Linked DNA regions of Staphylothermus marinus F1. The protein of the gene in region 3 binds, or shares a complex with, the protein of the main gene of each other region. Links are inferred from orthologs where the notes say so. Each region holds a gene or a part of one and is shown on either strand. Other genes may lie near its edges.

The links.
Region 1: SMAR_RS05380 (region 3) and SMAR_RS04435 share a complex: the UniProt entries of both Methanocaldococcus jannaschii proteins name them as parts of the 50S ribosomal subunit. The link is inferred for Staphylothermus marinus F1 from one-to-one orthologs.
Region 2: SMAR_RS05380 (region 3) and SMAR_RS04260 share a complex: the UniProt entries of both Methanocaldococcus jannaschii proteins name them as parts of the 50S ribosomal subunit. The link is inferred for Staphylothermus marinus F1 from one-to-one orthologs.

The regions. Positions count from the first base shown.
Region 1 is NC_009033.1:844,601-847,636, reverse strand. Bases 315-3,036 are described here. They hold SMAR_RS04435 (50S ribosomal protein L37ae), read right to left. Parts: upstream 1,947-3,036; coding sequence 1,683-1,946; downstream 315-1,682. Other genes in these bases: rrp41 (exosome complex exonuclease Rrp41), read right to left, coding at 2,853-3,036; rrp42 (exosome complex protein Rrp42), read right to left, coding at 1,984-2,841; SMAR_RS04440 (Brix domain-containing protein), read right to left, coding at 1,120-1,662; SMAR_RS04445 (KEOPS complex subunit Pcc1), read right to left, coding at 870-1,127; SMAR_RS04450 (prefoldin subunit beta), read right to left, coding at 508-873. In the rest of the region: SMAR_RS04460 (DHH family phosphoesterase), read right to left, coding at 1-259; more of SMAR_RS04455, read right to left, coding at 189-314. UniProt on the Methanocaldococcus jannaschii protein: Binds to the 23S rRNA.
Region 2 is NC_009033.1:820,029-823,053, forward strand. The notes cover bases 1-2,711. They hold SMAR_RS04260 (50S ribosomal protein L24e), read left to right. Parts: upstream 1-1,117; coding sequence 1,118-1,306; downstream 1,307-2,711. Other genes in these bases: SMAR_RS04245 (glutamate--tRNA ligase), read left to right, coding at 1-53; rpl7ae (50S ribosomal protein L7Ae), read left to right, coding at 130-516; SMAR_RS04255 (30S ribosomal protein S28e), read right to left, coding at 662-931; ndk (nucleoside-diphosphate kinase), read left to right, coding at 1,328-1,753; infB (translation initiation factor IF-2), read right to left, coding at 1,764-2,711. Outside these bases: more of infB, read right to left, coding at 2,712-3,025. UniProt on the Methanocaldococcus jannaschii protein: Binds to the 23S rRNA.
Region 3 is NC_009033.1:1,006,193-1,012,792, reverse strand. Bases 1-2,895 are described here. They hold SMAR_RS05380 (50S ribosomal protein L30), read right to left. Parts: upstream 1,745-2,895; coding sequence 1,256-1,744; downstream 1-1,255. Other genes in these bases: SMAR_RS05370 (50S ribosomal protein L18), read right to left, coding at 2,411-2,895; SMAR_RS05375 (30S ribosomal protein S5), read right to left, coding at 1,764-2,408; SMAR_RS05385 (uL15 family ribosomal protein), read right to left, coding at 774-1,232; secY (preprotein translocase subunit SecY), read right to left, coding at 1-648. Also shown: more of SMAR_RS05370, read right to left, coding at 2,896-3,019; SMAR_RS05365 (50S ribosomal protein L19e), read right to left, coding at 3,028-3,486; SMAR_RS05360 (50S ribosomal protein L32e), read right to left, coding at 3,507-3,917; SMAR_RS05355 (50S ribosomal protein L6), read right to left, coding at 3,914-4,471; SMAR_RS05350 (30S ribosomal protein S8), read right to left, coding at 4,491-4,892; SMAR_RS05345 (30S ribosomal protein S14), read right to left, coding at 4,939-5,103; SMAR_RS05340 (50S ribosomal protein L5), read right to left, coding at 5,127-5,693; SMAR_RS05335 (30S ribosomal protein S4e), read right to left, coding at 5,693-6,451; rplX (50S ribosomal protein L24), read right to left, coding at 6,451-6,600.

The sequences.
Region 1 (3,036 bases), 170 kb from region 3 along the record:
GATTGATAAAATCAATGTTAATATCGAGATTGTTTAAAACATTCTTTGAGGCAGCATTTAATCCTTCGGGAAGAATAAGGTAAACAGTATTTTTTAGTGATACGAGAAAATTTCTCAATATAAGCATCGAAGAAACAGCGTCTGGATCAGCATTTTTATGTGTTAATATACCGTACACTAGTCCTTTATTACTGAGTAGAAACCTTCTCAGCTTGTTTATATTTTTTAAGTTCTCTTTCAAAAATTCTTCTAGCTTCATTTATGGTGTCCCCCAGGATTTTATTGTAGTTCATAATATCTGTGTATCCAGCCTTAACACCTATGTCTAGGAATAAAGTAATCTTGTCTCCTTCATGCACAGCTTTTACTATTATATCGTATTCGCTTTTAGGTGGAAGAACTTGTTCTAGATACTCTCTTATATGCTTTTCCACATGTTCGGTTATATTTGTCAAATCATCCAGCTTAATTTCTTCTAGGTTAAGGTTTAATATTTTGATACGTGTTTTACGCAACTGTTATCCCATATTTTGCTAGGAGTTCTCTAAGTCTTTTCTCGAGGTCACTTATCTGTTTTTCTAGGATTTCAAGTTGTTTCTTATATTTATCCTTCTTTATTCCCAGTATTTCTTTGCGTTCTTCTAGTTCCTTTATTATTTCATCTCTAGGTTTCTTAACGAGTACATGACCAACCATTTTATATATATCTGTTTCCTGCTCCATTGTTTTAAGTGTATCAAGAATATGATCTATATCTGCTAGTTCTGCCTCAACTAGTTTAAGCTCTGCATCAAGTTTTGCATAGTTTTCTCTTAAAGCTTGATATTGTGTTAGGGTTTGTTGTACTTCTGGTGGGAGTCTCTGTTGACTCATGCTTTAATCACCTCGTTATATACGTGTAATAGCATTGAAATAGTGCTTAAAAAACTATTATGTAGTGCTCTTAGCATGTTTATTCTACTACACTTAATTATAAGTATTAGTTTTGTTAAGTTCTCCTTTGACAACTCTATTATGCAACCTGGAGAAGGAGTCTTTGTTTCGGGATCTAATGCATTATATATCGCATTTACTAGTTTTTCATTCTTGTCAGAAATAACTAGTTCCAGAATAGCTTTCTTAAACATGTATTTTTACACCAATTACACGTATTATGGGTCCGCATGGTTTACCTAGTCTATTTAAAGGTTTGATGATGATGAACTTCTTTGTTTCTTCTAGCTTGATTATAACATCCGCTTTATCACTTATTGTTTCATGGAATATTTTTATGAGAATGTCTGCTAGCTTATAACATTCATCTTTTATGCACGCATTATAGTCTATTGTTATTGTCTCTGGATTATATGCTCTAGATGCATCAGGGTTTTCTCTCGTAAGATTCACTCCTTTAATAATAATTGTCGCTACATGCTTTGTTTTAGGAGGCTTTTCATCTAAATAAACTCTATAAATTTTAATTATTGACGGATTCCCTTTTCTCTCTCCAACAATGAATATATATTGTTTTTTATCTCTATATGCTTCAAGGCCTAGTTCTTCAATAGTTTTCTTTCCTCTGTTTACATGTTTGGAAAAAGGCAGAGTATTTGCTAAGTCTTTTATAAAAGAACGTGTTCTTTGGCTAGGTTTATGTGAAGTAGTTATTAAAACGCCTGGCATATGAAATCATCGATTAAGGATCACTCGCGGATAATGTATTTTCCAAAATATCTGCTGAGCTCTGTTCTGGGAACATATGCTCCTCCAGCCCATTTATTGCCGCATTTTCTACAATACCATATACCTGTACTTAGCCTTTTCACTGTTCCTTTTGCTCCACAGAATGGACATGTATGGGGAGCGTATCTTTTCTCCAATATATCTCTTACTTTTTTACGCAGGGTAGAACCGTATCTTGCACCATATCTTCCAGCTATTCCGACAGCTTTAGTTCTTCTAGCCATTTCTATTCTTCACCTCTTTATCGCGTAAGCATTTATTCTAGACTAGAGTTTTTATGTAGGTATCTGGATTATTTAATACTTCCCTTAATAAACTATGTAGTTCAGATGCTTTTTTCAATGCAATATCTACTAATTGATCAATCATTTTTGGTTTTATACCTTTCATCCCCATTTTCTGTATACCAACAATCCTATTTGTTTCATCGACTGCAAACGTTATTCTTGAATCAACAACTAGTTCTTCCTCAATGTTTGGATCAACTATTATTACATCATCAATAATACCTAGTGTAACAGTTACAACATTTAGATTTAGTGGCAACGGCGCTTCCTTCACGGTTTTATCAATTACTACATTTTCATCCTCTATACTGACAATTCTCGGTATCTTAGTCATGTTTAGTGCTAGCATTGTTGATAACATTCCTGTATCAACTATGTTTCCGTAGTGATCGATTAAGTATAAGTCATTAAATATCAGCCATACCTTCTTACCTGGAATGACAACTAAGTCTTCAAGTCTAATAGCTCTAGGTTCTCTCAGACTCCTATCTATTACTCTAGCAGTTTCAATAGCGTTCTCATCTGGAGGGCCTGGTTCAAAAGTCGGCGAAGCTAGTGGGACAAACTCAGCATGTACCTGTAAAACACCCTCGTTTGGTCTATCACTGTAGGGCGTTCCTATTTCTAGCTTTACACCAGTAATAACAAATGTGTTGCCAAGTTTAACAGCAGCGCTCCCCTCGGCTTTAGGTATAGGGTTCAAGAATACTTCTATAGGTCTATACTCATCTAGTTTTCTACCATCAATTCTTTCTCCTTGCTTCAAAAGTTTCTTAATTGTTTCATGTTTTATCTTGGGAACAATTGGTTGTCTGGTTGGAGTTAAGGACATGGTTTAACACCTTATTCTTCGAGTGCTTTTAAATATTTTTTATGAAGAGTTTCCTTCATGGTCTTATAGATTTGTTCAGCGCCCCATTTAGCTAGATTTAAGGCTTCTCTGAACTCCTCAACAGTTAATACGCCGTTAAGCTGTAATAGTACTATTTCATCTATGCCGGCAGCGTATCCTATTGGCATATCGGCT
Region 2 (3,025 bases), 190 kb from region 3 along the record:
GAATAGATTCCAAAGAACCAGAGGAGATCAAATGTATTTTTGCACATGAATAACAAAAACCTTATAATACCATTTACTATTATTTGGTTTTAAATCAGACGACCGAAGAGTTGGGAGGAGGATGAAGTTATGTCTAAACCATTCTATGTAAAATTCGAAGTACCTCCAGAACTAGCTGAGAAAGTATATGAAGCAGTTAAAAAGGCTAGAGAGACAGGTGGTAAGATAAAGAAGGGAACAAATGAGACAACAAAAGCTGTTGAAAGAGGAATAGCAAAACTAGTGATAATTGCTGAAGACGTTGATCCACCAGAAATAGTTGCTCATCTACCTCTACTCTGCGACGAAAAGAAAATACCATATGTTTATGTCCCAAGCAAAAAGAGGCTAGGTGAAGCAGCGGGTATAGAGGTAGCTGCAGCTAGCGCTGCAATCATAGACCCAGGCGGTGCTAAAGACTTAGTAGAAGAAATTATCAAGCAGGTACAAGAACTAAGAGCAAAGGCAGGAGCCTAATCTCTATTAGGTTATAGATCAAGCTGCATAGGAATAAATAATATAGTTCTTCAATAATTTTTTGTAATACTTATCCCTGTTTTCTCATGGAGAATATTTTCTTAATAATTCTGATCAGGATAATTTATTAGTTGAGGAAAAACTTTTATCTTCTACCGCTTAGTTTCCTAGCTTCTCTCTCTGTTTCTCTAAGTATTAAGATATCTCCTAATCTGACGGGGCCTTTAACATTTCTAGTAATTATTCTTCCTTTATCTCTTCCCTCTAATACTCTTACGCGAACCTGTATTATTTCCCCAGTTACACCTGTTCTACCAATTATTTGAATTACCTCTGCTGGAAAACCTATTTCTTCGATTACGTTTATCTCGGGTTGTTCAGCTACAATCTTTTTCTCTGTTTCCTCACCGCTCAAAATCAATACACCTTATATGGCTAGTTGATTTTTATGTTCCGCTCCAAACAATTAACTATTCAAATTTGGTGTAGGAGATACGTTTTTATAAGGTTTACGATAAAACTTAAAATACTCTACAATTGTATTTTCCCGATAGTGAAATACTGTAGACAATAAATGCTTATTGGAGTGGTGGAGGAAACAATGCCTCGCATGGTGAGATGTAGTTTCTGTGGACGTGAAATAGAGCCTGGAACAGGAATAATGTATGTAAAAAATGATGGCTCTATACTATGGTTTTGTAGTCGTAAATGTTACAAGAACTATCTATTGCTAAGAAGAGATCCCAGAAAACTGAAATGGACACTTAAATATGGTTCACAAACCAAATAATCAGTGATTGAGTGATCAAGGTTGAATACCGAGAGAACTCTTGTTCTAATCAAACCAGATGGCGTTAGGAGAGGATTGATTGGAGAAATTATATCCAGATTTGAAAGGAAAGGTTTAAAGATTAAAGCATTAAAAATGCTTCGGCTTACAAGAGAAAAAGCTGAAGAATTCTATAGTGTTCATAGAGGAAAACCATTCTTCGTATCTCTAATAGAGTTCATGACTTCGGGGCCTATCATCGCCATGATTCTCGAAGGTGATATGGCTATTAGTGTTGTTAGGAGGATGATCGGACCAACAGATGGTAGAGAAGCTCCTCCTGGAACAATTCGAGGCGACTATTCATTATCTAAATCTCAAAATGTTGTTCATGCAAGTGATAGTCCTGAAAGTGCTATGAGAGAGATAAGAGTTATTTTCAAAGATGATGAAATAATTGATTGGTAAATAATTATATTCAGCTACCAAAAACTAAGCCGTAGAACGGATCTTGTTTCTTCTTGATCTCAATTATTTCTTTAAGAACCATTTTCTCATCATCGCTTAATTCATTTTTGTACTTTGTAAGCCATAAGTGTACATGTTGTTTAGGTATATCAGTATATAGTATATCTCCTTCATCAACGTGTCTTCCAACAAGTATTCTACCACGAATACTTATAGCAACAGATTGACCCGCACGTGCTTCTTTTAATACATTATCTCTATCACGTATTTGCATAATCGTGCCCAGTCTCATACCGTCTTTTCTCATTAATGGATACCCCGGCTTAATAACTCCGCCAATAACTTCTACTCCAACAATTGCTGGATTACTTCTTCTGAAAATGTAGCCTGGCAATATACGTATTTTACCTGGCCTAATAAGAGATTCTAGCTCCTTAATTTTTTCTTGTTCGCGAAGCTGTTTAACCCATCCAATATAGTCTTCTATAAGTTTATAGATAACATTGTGTCTAAAGATCTTAACGTTTTCTCTAGCAGCATACTCTTCAGCTTCAGGGAGTATTTTAACATTAAAAGCTATTATGACTCCGTATTCTGGTCTATGATTCTTTGAAACAGAAGCTTCTAAAACATCATTTTTAGAAACAGGGCCGACATCTGCTAGTCTAACTGGTATATTTTCTCTCTTTAAAGCTTCGACAACTGCTTCTAGCGTTCCTAGGGTGTCAGCTTTTACTACAACACCTATGTTATCCGTCTTTATTCTAACGGATTCTATTTCTTCTTTTACGATCTTAATATATTCCTCTATCTTATCCTCCGAGGGAACAACGAATATTGGTGAGCCAGCAAGCGCGTTATCCAGATCTGGGGCTGAAATCTTTACGCCTGTAGCAGCAACTACTTGTTCGACACTAACAAATTTTCCTTCATGTGCTCTCATATCTTGTAGTGGTCTAGGCATTAATAATGCTCTTACCTTTGTAACTATTGGTTTATCTTTGCCTCCAACAACAATAGTGTCTCCCCTACGTATTACGCCGTCATATATGATTACATCTATTGTTGTTCCAAGACCGGGTTCTTCTTTAACTTCTAAAACAACACCCTTAGCGGGTTCTTCGCTTGTAACTAGTCTTTTCTTCATAAATCTCTGGACAAGACCAGTTAGTAGAGCTAGTAGTTCTGGAACGCCTTCGCCTGTTTTAGCTGATACAGGCACTATTGCCACCGTTGTTCTAAAATCTTTTACTCTATCAAATCTTTCAGCCA
Region 3 (6,600 bases):
AATAAACCCTACAGCTTCACCACTAATAGTTATTGGGCTGATAAGATTCCATAGAATCCTCTGAGCTACACCGGTTAAAATGAATAAAGACACTCCTGATCCTATACCCCATCCTTTCTGGATCATTTCGTCGAGTAGAATAACTATATAGGTGGCAATGAATAGTTGGAGTCCAACACCTATTCTTTGATATATTGTCGCACTACATTGGAAGAATGGATTAGGGCCTGTTGGTGTCCAATATCTACACGCTGAAACATACATTGCCGCCTCGAAAGCCGCCAGTATCAAAGCAAATGTTTTCTGAGCCGCTGTAAATCTTCTTCTATCATCTGGATTAGACATGTCTAAATTAATCATTTTAGCTCCTACAAGAATCTGCATGATGAGGCCTGCAGTAACTATTGGTCCAATGCCTAGCTCCATTAAGGTTCCTCTTCTAGATGCAAAAATTATTTGTACGAGAAGTATTTGTTGTCCACCACCAGTAACTGATATTCCATATAATGGTGTATTAGCCATTATCACATAGACTATTAGTGCTATAGCTGTCCACAATAATCTCTCATATAAGCCAGGCTTAGCCTTTGGTTTCTCAACTGTAGGAATATAATCCGCTATCTTAGCCATTAAATCTATTAAACCCATCTAAAGCACCATCACACAGCTTAGTTTCCGTATTGTTTTCCCAAACATAATTATTGATAAGTATTTTTGGTTTAGGAATTTATATTTAACTGGAAAATCAATTTATATATCTATTCCGAAGAAAACTATTGTTGTTTCTCACCTATAACAACTACTTCTCCGCCAACAGCTGTTATTTTCTCACGTGCTCTCTTAGATATGCTCTTTGTTATAATTTTTAATGGTAATGTGACCTTGCCCCGTCCAAGTACTTTGTTAAAGCCCATGCTTGTAACATCAATAACTATCTTGCCTTCCTCGCGATAAGCAAGATTCTTTGAAACAAGATGTTTTGCTAACTCATCTAATTCTCCGACATTGATACTGTATACTCCATATATTGTTTCTGGAGGTCTTGTAAAGCCATGTTTTCCATACCAATTAGGAGCATATTTTAGAACCCATATCCACTTGTGTTTATGGAATCCTACTGCTCCAAAGCCTCCGCGCGCACCGCTTTTTCTATGTTGTCCTATACGTCCCCAACCCATTGAGCGTGTTCTTCCTCTTAGTTTTCGGCTTTTCTTCTTTTTACGGACAACCATGATCTTCACCTTTAAACATTTATTTAAAGCATTCTTTTAATTAATTCATTAATAGACTTACCTCTATATCCTAGTTCTCCTCCATCATTGAATGGTCTCTTAGTACTTCTCTTAAAGCCTCCACGTGGTGGGTGAAGCCTAAACACCGGCTTAATTACTTCGAGTTTGTGAAGCTTTATTTTACCTTCTAATAATGCTTTAGCTAAACCTTGTATTCCCCCATAAATTCCATACTTTGACAAATATTTATCAACAAATTCATCCGTTAATGGTTTATTTCCAAGTGTTCTTCCACGTTTTCTCAATAATTCTACAAGTGTTTCATAGTTTATTTCTCCCCAGGTTATCCAGTCTTTTGCCTTTTGTAGCATCCCCTTTAATCCTGGCTGGTTTGACGGGTATATTACCATATGGAATTTTTTATGGAGTCTCAACAGTTTTAATGTATAGTCAACATCCGGTGGTACATCTAATCTTCCACGAATCCTGATGATCGCATATAAATCCGGCATTTTATCACTTCACCTTTCTCTAAGCTTTTAGCCAATCAACCGGTGCTACAAACTTGTATGTGTTTCTTAATGCGTTGACAACTGCTTTAGCAAAGTTTAGTGTTGTTTTTGTTTTCCCGAATGTCTCTGTCCATACATCCTTTATACCAGCCATTCTAAGCACAGCCTTAGCTGTATCACCGGCTACTAATCCTGTTCCCTTAGGTGCTGGTTTCAATACTACTACAACACTACCACTCTTACCCTGTACAGTAAACGGTATACTATGGGGTTCGCCGCATCTGCACTCCCAGCTTCCACATCCTCGCCTGACAGGTGTAATGTTTAGCTTAGCATTTCTCAGAGCTTTTCGTAGAGCAACTAGGTACTGTCTCGCTTTACCCGATCCTACTCCTACAAAACCATCCTCATTACCTACTACGACAACTACTCTAAACCTGCTTCTTCGACCAGCATCAGTTACTTTCTGAACTATTCCTACATCAAGCCTTTCATATTTTAGATCGGGCAGTAGATAATCAACTATTTCTGGTTCAAGCAATGGAAGATTGCGATCAAATATTTCCTTTAAACTAGTAATCTTTCCTTCAACAACCATTTTACCTACACGTGTTCTTGGAACCCATGTTTCAAGAGCTTCTTTATCAATCGCACTCATAGGCATATTTACTCACCCAACACATCCTTGTATTCCTCTAAGATACGGTTCTTTACTTCTTCAAAATGCGTGGGGAGCTGGGTGGGATCAAAGCCTCGACTAATATATTTTGAGAAGAATCTCTCATAAGCCTCGGGACTAGCCTCCTGGAGCATCTTAGCCCAGGAGGCGATGTGCTCCCCACGAATACGATCATCCGAAGGCACAACTTCTTCACCTACCGGAACCTTTAATCCAACATCATTAGCCGCCTTTATGGCCGCGAATACCTTGGCTCCACGCGTTGGAACATGTAAGCCTATATCTGGGACAGCATATTTTATTCCCGCCTTTAATCCGCGAAGTGCAGCAAGTAGACCTGTCAAGTACGCTGCCGGCGTATTTCCTAATCCACCCATCCAACCATATTTCTTGTAGAGTTCTCGTGAATGAGCTGCTGCTATGGTGATATCTCCTTCTGGCTTAGCTGTTACTATTTGAACAATTATGTGTTTTAGTGTTTTTCTAACTACAAATCTTGGATGACCAGATAATACCATCTTGTATCTCTTATAATAGTTTGTTTTACCTTCTCTCCTCCTACGCTTAGGAACCTTGTATCTTGGTCCTCTAGCCATATCCTTGCTCACCTAATCTCTTTAACTATGCCTTTTTCCTTCATATAGTGTTTTAAAGATGCTAGACTATGGAATGTTCCACCCTTAGCCAACATGTATAATCTCCTATAATCTTTGCGAGTAATTACGCCATGATCGCGTAGATACCTGAGAAACCTTCTAATTTTTCTAATCCTATTCATCCATTCCTCCTTCCTATCCTTCCTAGCTGTCTTCTTACCCTTACGTTTACCATATCCTCTTCTACGCCCCTTCTTCCTCTGCATATGTCTTATTTTCCATCTCTCACGAGAGTTCCCATGTATTGGTTTAACTTGTATAACTCTGTCCTTAATTAACGCTTTAATTTCTTCCCGAGTAATCGCGTCAGCAACTTCATCTATTCTTTCAGGATCTATCCATATCCTCGACTCGCCTACACCTAATATCTCCGCAGCCAATCTCTTTTGTAGACTTAAATCAGTCATTACTACACTACCTCTCTCCACTATTGTTTTTGACTAAGACTTATTTGATTAGCTACTTTAAATCCCTTCTCACTCGCTATTCTCATAATTTCTATTCTTTTCCTTAGTCCAACAGTTCTACCAATGTATAATATGTGCATATTTGGATCTAGCCTATCCAGTTCTTTGGGATCATGTATAACTACGGGTTTCAAACCTGACGGGTGTAGCCCCCGTACTAGTTTAGGTCCTCTATATCCAACTTCAACCAGCGGTGGATACCCTTTCTTTTTCAACCGCATCTTGTTATCAGTACCTTTTGGTTTACGCCACTTAGGATCATTTCTAAACTTTGGTTTTTTCCACCATAGATGGCGTAGAAACTCTGGTTTCTTTGATTTAAGCTTTTTTCTAAGCTCTAATAATTTTTCTAAGTCTTTGTTTTCACTCATTCTTCTTCACCCCAATCATAAATATATATGCCGTCTGCGAAGACTCTCCTATCTTTGTCTTTAACTTTTGTAGCTAACTCAATGTTAGCAGCTGTTTGTCCAACATGCTCGATATCTATTCCTTCAACAATAATGTCCTCTCCTTTAACAGTTACTTTGACGTCTTCACCTATTATCTTAGCTATCCTATCAGATTTTTCTCCAAGGAAATTCTTTATTCTAACAATACGATTTCTATCATCAACTTCGACTGTGATTGGAAAGTGTGAATATATTATTTTTAATTTATATCTATATCCTTTTAATACTCCCTTAATCATATTTTCAATATGTGATGCAATAGTGCCCACTAGTGCTTTTTTCCTTCTATCAGCGAAGAATGTCTCAACTATAATTTTACTATTTTCTTTTCTAAGAATAATATTTCTTACATGAGAGAAATCTCTCTCAATACTCCCTTTTGGACCATTAACTTTTACTTTTAAACCATTAATTTCTACAGTAACGTTCTCCGGTATATCTATTTCTTCATATATATGTGGAAGCTTAACCATTTACCACACCTATCCTGTTTTAGTATACATATGCCAGTAGTACTCCTCCAGTCTTCTTAGCAATAGCTTCTTTATGAGATAATACTCCGTGCGGCGTTGATAATATTAATATTCCAATATTATATGCTGGAAGATACTTGCGTAGCCAATGAGGCATTCTCTCCAAATCCCTGAGTTTTACTGGAAATCTCGGCTTAATAACGCCGGTTTTGTTGATTCTACCCAGTAATTGAACCTTTATTTTTCCCCAGCGACCATCATCAATGTATTCAAATTCTCCAATATACCCTTCTCTTTGCATCACGCGTAAAACATTAATTATAAGTTTTGAAGCTGGCCAAATCAGAGCTTCAGATTTGGCTCTCATTTCAGCATTTTGTATTGTTGCCAGAGCATTCGCTAATGTATCAAGCATTACCATTTACTTTCACCCCATTATAAAACCAATACTATTATCAAAAACCCCCTTAACTATATTTTTTAAATCCGAGGGATGGAGCTATTTCTCTGAAACACTGCCTACATAGATATAAACCATATACTTGAATCACTGCATCCCTTGTTCCACATCTCCTACATTTACGTGAACCTTTACCGAACTTATAGATTTTTGGAGGCCTATATTTACCCATGTATGGATCCCCTCTATTATTTTCTAAATAATCTCAACACCAAATTCTTTGTGTAGATAAAGCATTGCTTCTTCTCGGGAAACACGGTGTCTGCGAGGTATATGTTTCTTTCTACACCTTTTTCTCCTTAATACTCTATACCCTGGTCGCTCAATTGTAATAGCTACATCCATGCCAAACACTCCTATTTCAGGATCATACTTTACTCCAGGTATCATGATGTGTTCTTTAATACCAAAACTAACATTGCCATTATCATCAAAGCTTGAAGCTTTTATTCTATAATTAACTGCTTCAAGTACTCGTTTCAGAAAAGCAACAGCTTTTTCTCTACGTAGAGTAACTTTTGCTGCAATGTTTTCTCCTTTTCTAATACCGAAGTCTTTAATTGTGCGTTTAGCTCTTCTAGGAACGGGTTTCTGCCCTGTTAGCTCCTCTAAAACTTGCATAGCCTTGCTCAGTCTTTCAGTAGCTGCCCCAACTGATATGTTTACTGTTACCTTAGCTAGACGTGGCTTATACATTGGATTAGAATTCCATTTTTCAATTATTTTATCTGCGTCGGGTACATGTTCTATAATCGTAGACATTACCAAGCACCCTCTGGCAACTTTATCAATGGTTCTTCTTTACCTATTGGGAACACATAGGTAAGACTTGTTTGGAACTTGTTTCCATGCTTATCCTCTATTGTTACAATACTTCTATGTCTACGAATACCCTTATGTATAGATACTACTTTTCCAACTCTACCAACATTTCTTCCACCACTAATTATTACAAGCGTTCCTTCATCTAATGGTATATAGTTTAGTATTTGTTGTTCAGGTATTGATATTTGTAGTGTTCCCAGAGTCTTATATATGTCTTCAACAGGATTCTTAGGATCACTTACTTTGATCAACACGTTCCTGCCATCATGAAGGTTCAGCTGTATATGTCCACCTTTAACAGTTGTTTTATTCTCTATTCTTGAAAGCTTATATTTGGCTTCTTCCTTATCTATCTCGATCAAACCCAGAACTTTTACGGGCACAGGGATAACTCTATATGTTTCACCTGTATCAACAATCTCAATTACATCCATTAATCCTACTGGATACTTATAGTTCTTTCTAACTCTTCCATCAACTTTAAAATGTCCTTCACTAATTAGTTTCCTAGCTTCTCTAGCTGTTTTAGCATACCCCAGTATATCGCGAACAATTATAAGTAGAGGAAAACATCGTTCAATAGGGTGTGGACCTGGTGAAGGTTTTACAGCCCATTTATACTCTTTTCTCAGTATAGGCCAAAACTTAGGCGCAACTAGTGCTTTTAAATGTTTTTTACCACCCATTCTAGCCATTATTTCTCACCTTCAGTCTCTTCTATTGTTTTCCCGCCACCTTCACTAGTTTTACTTGTTTCTTTTTCTTCAACTACTTCGCTCTCTATTAAACCCTTTCTTCTCTCAATTATTTTTCTACGCCATTTATCGCTTAGATCAAGCTTAAT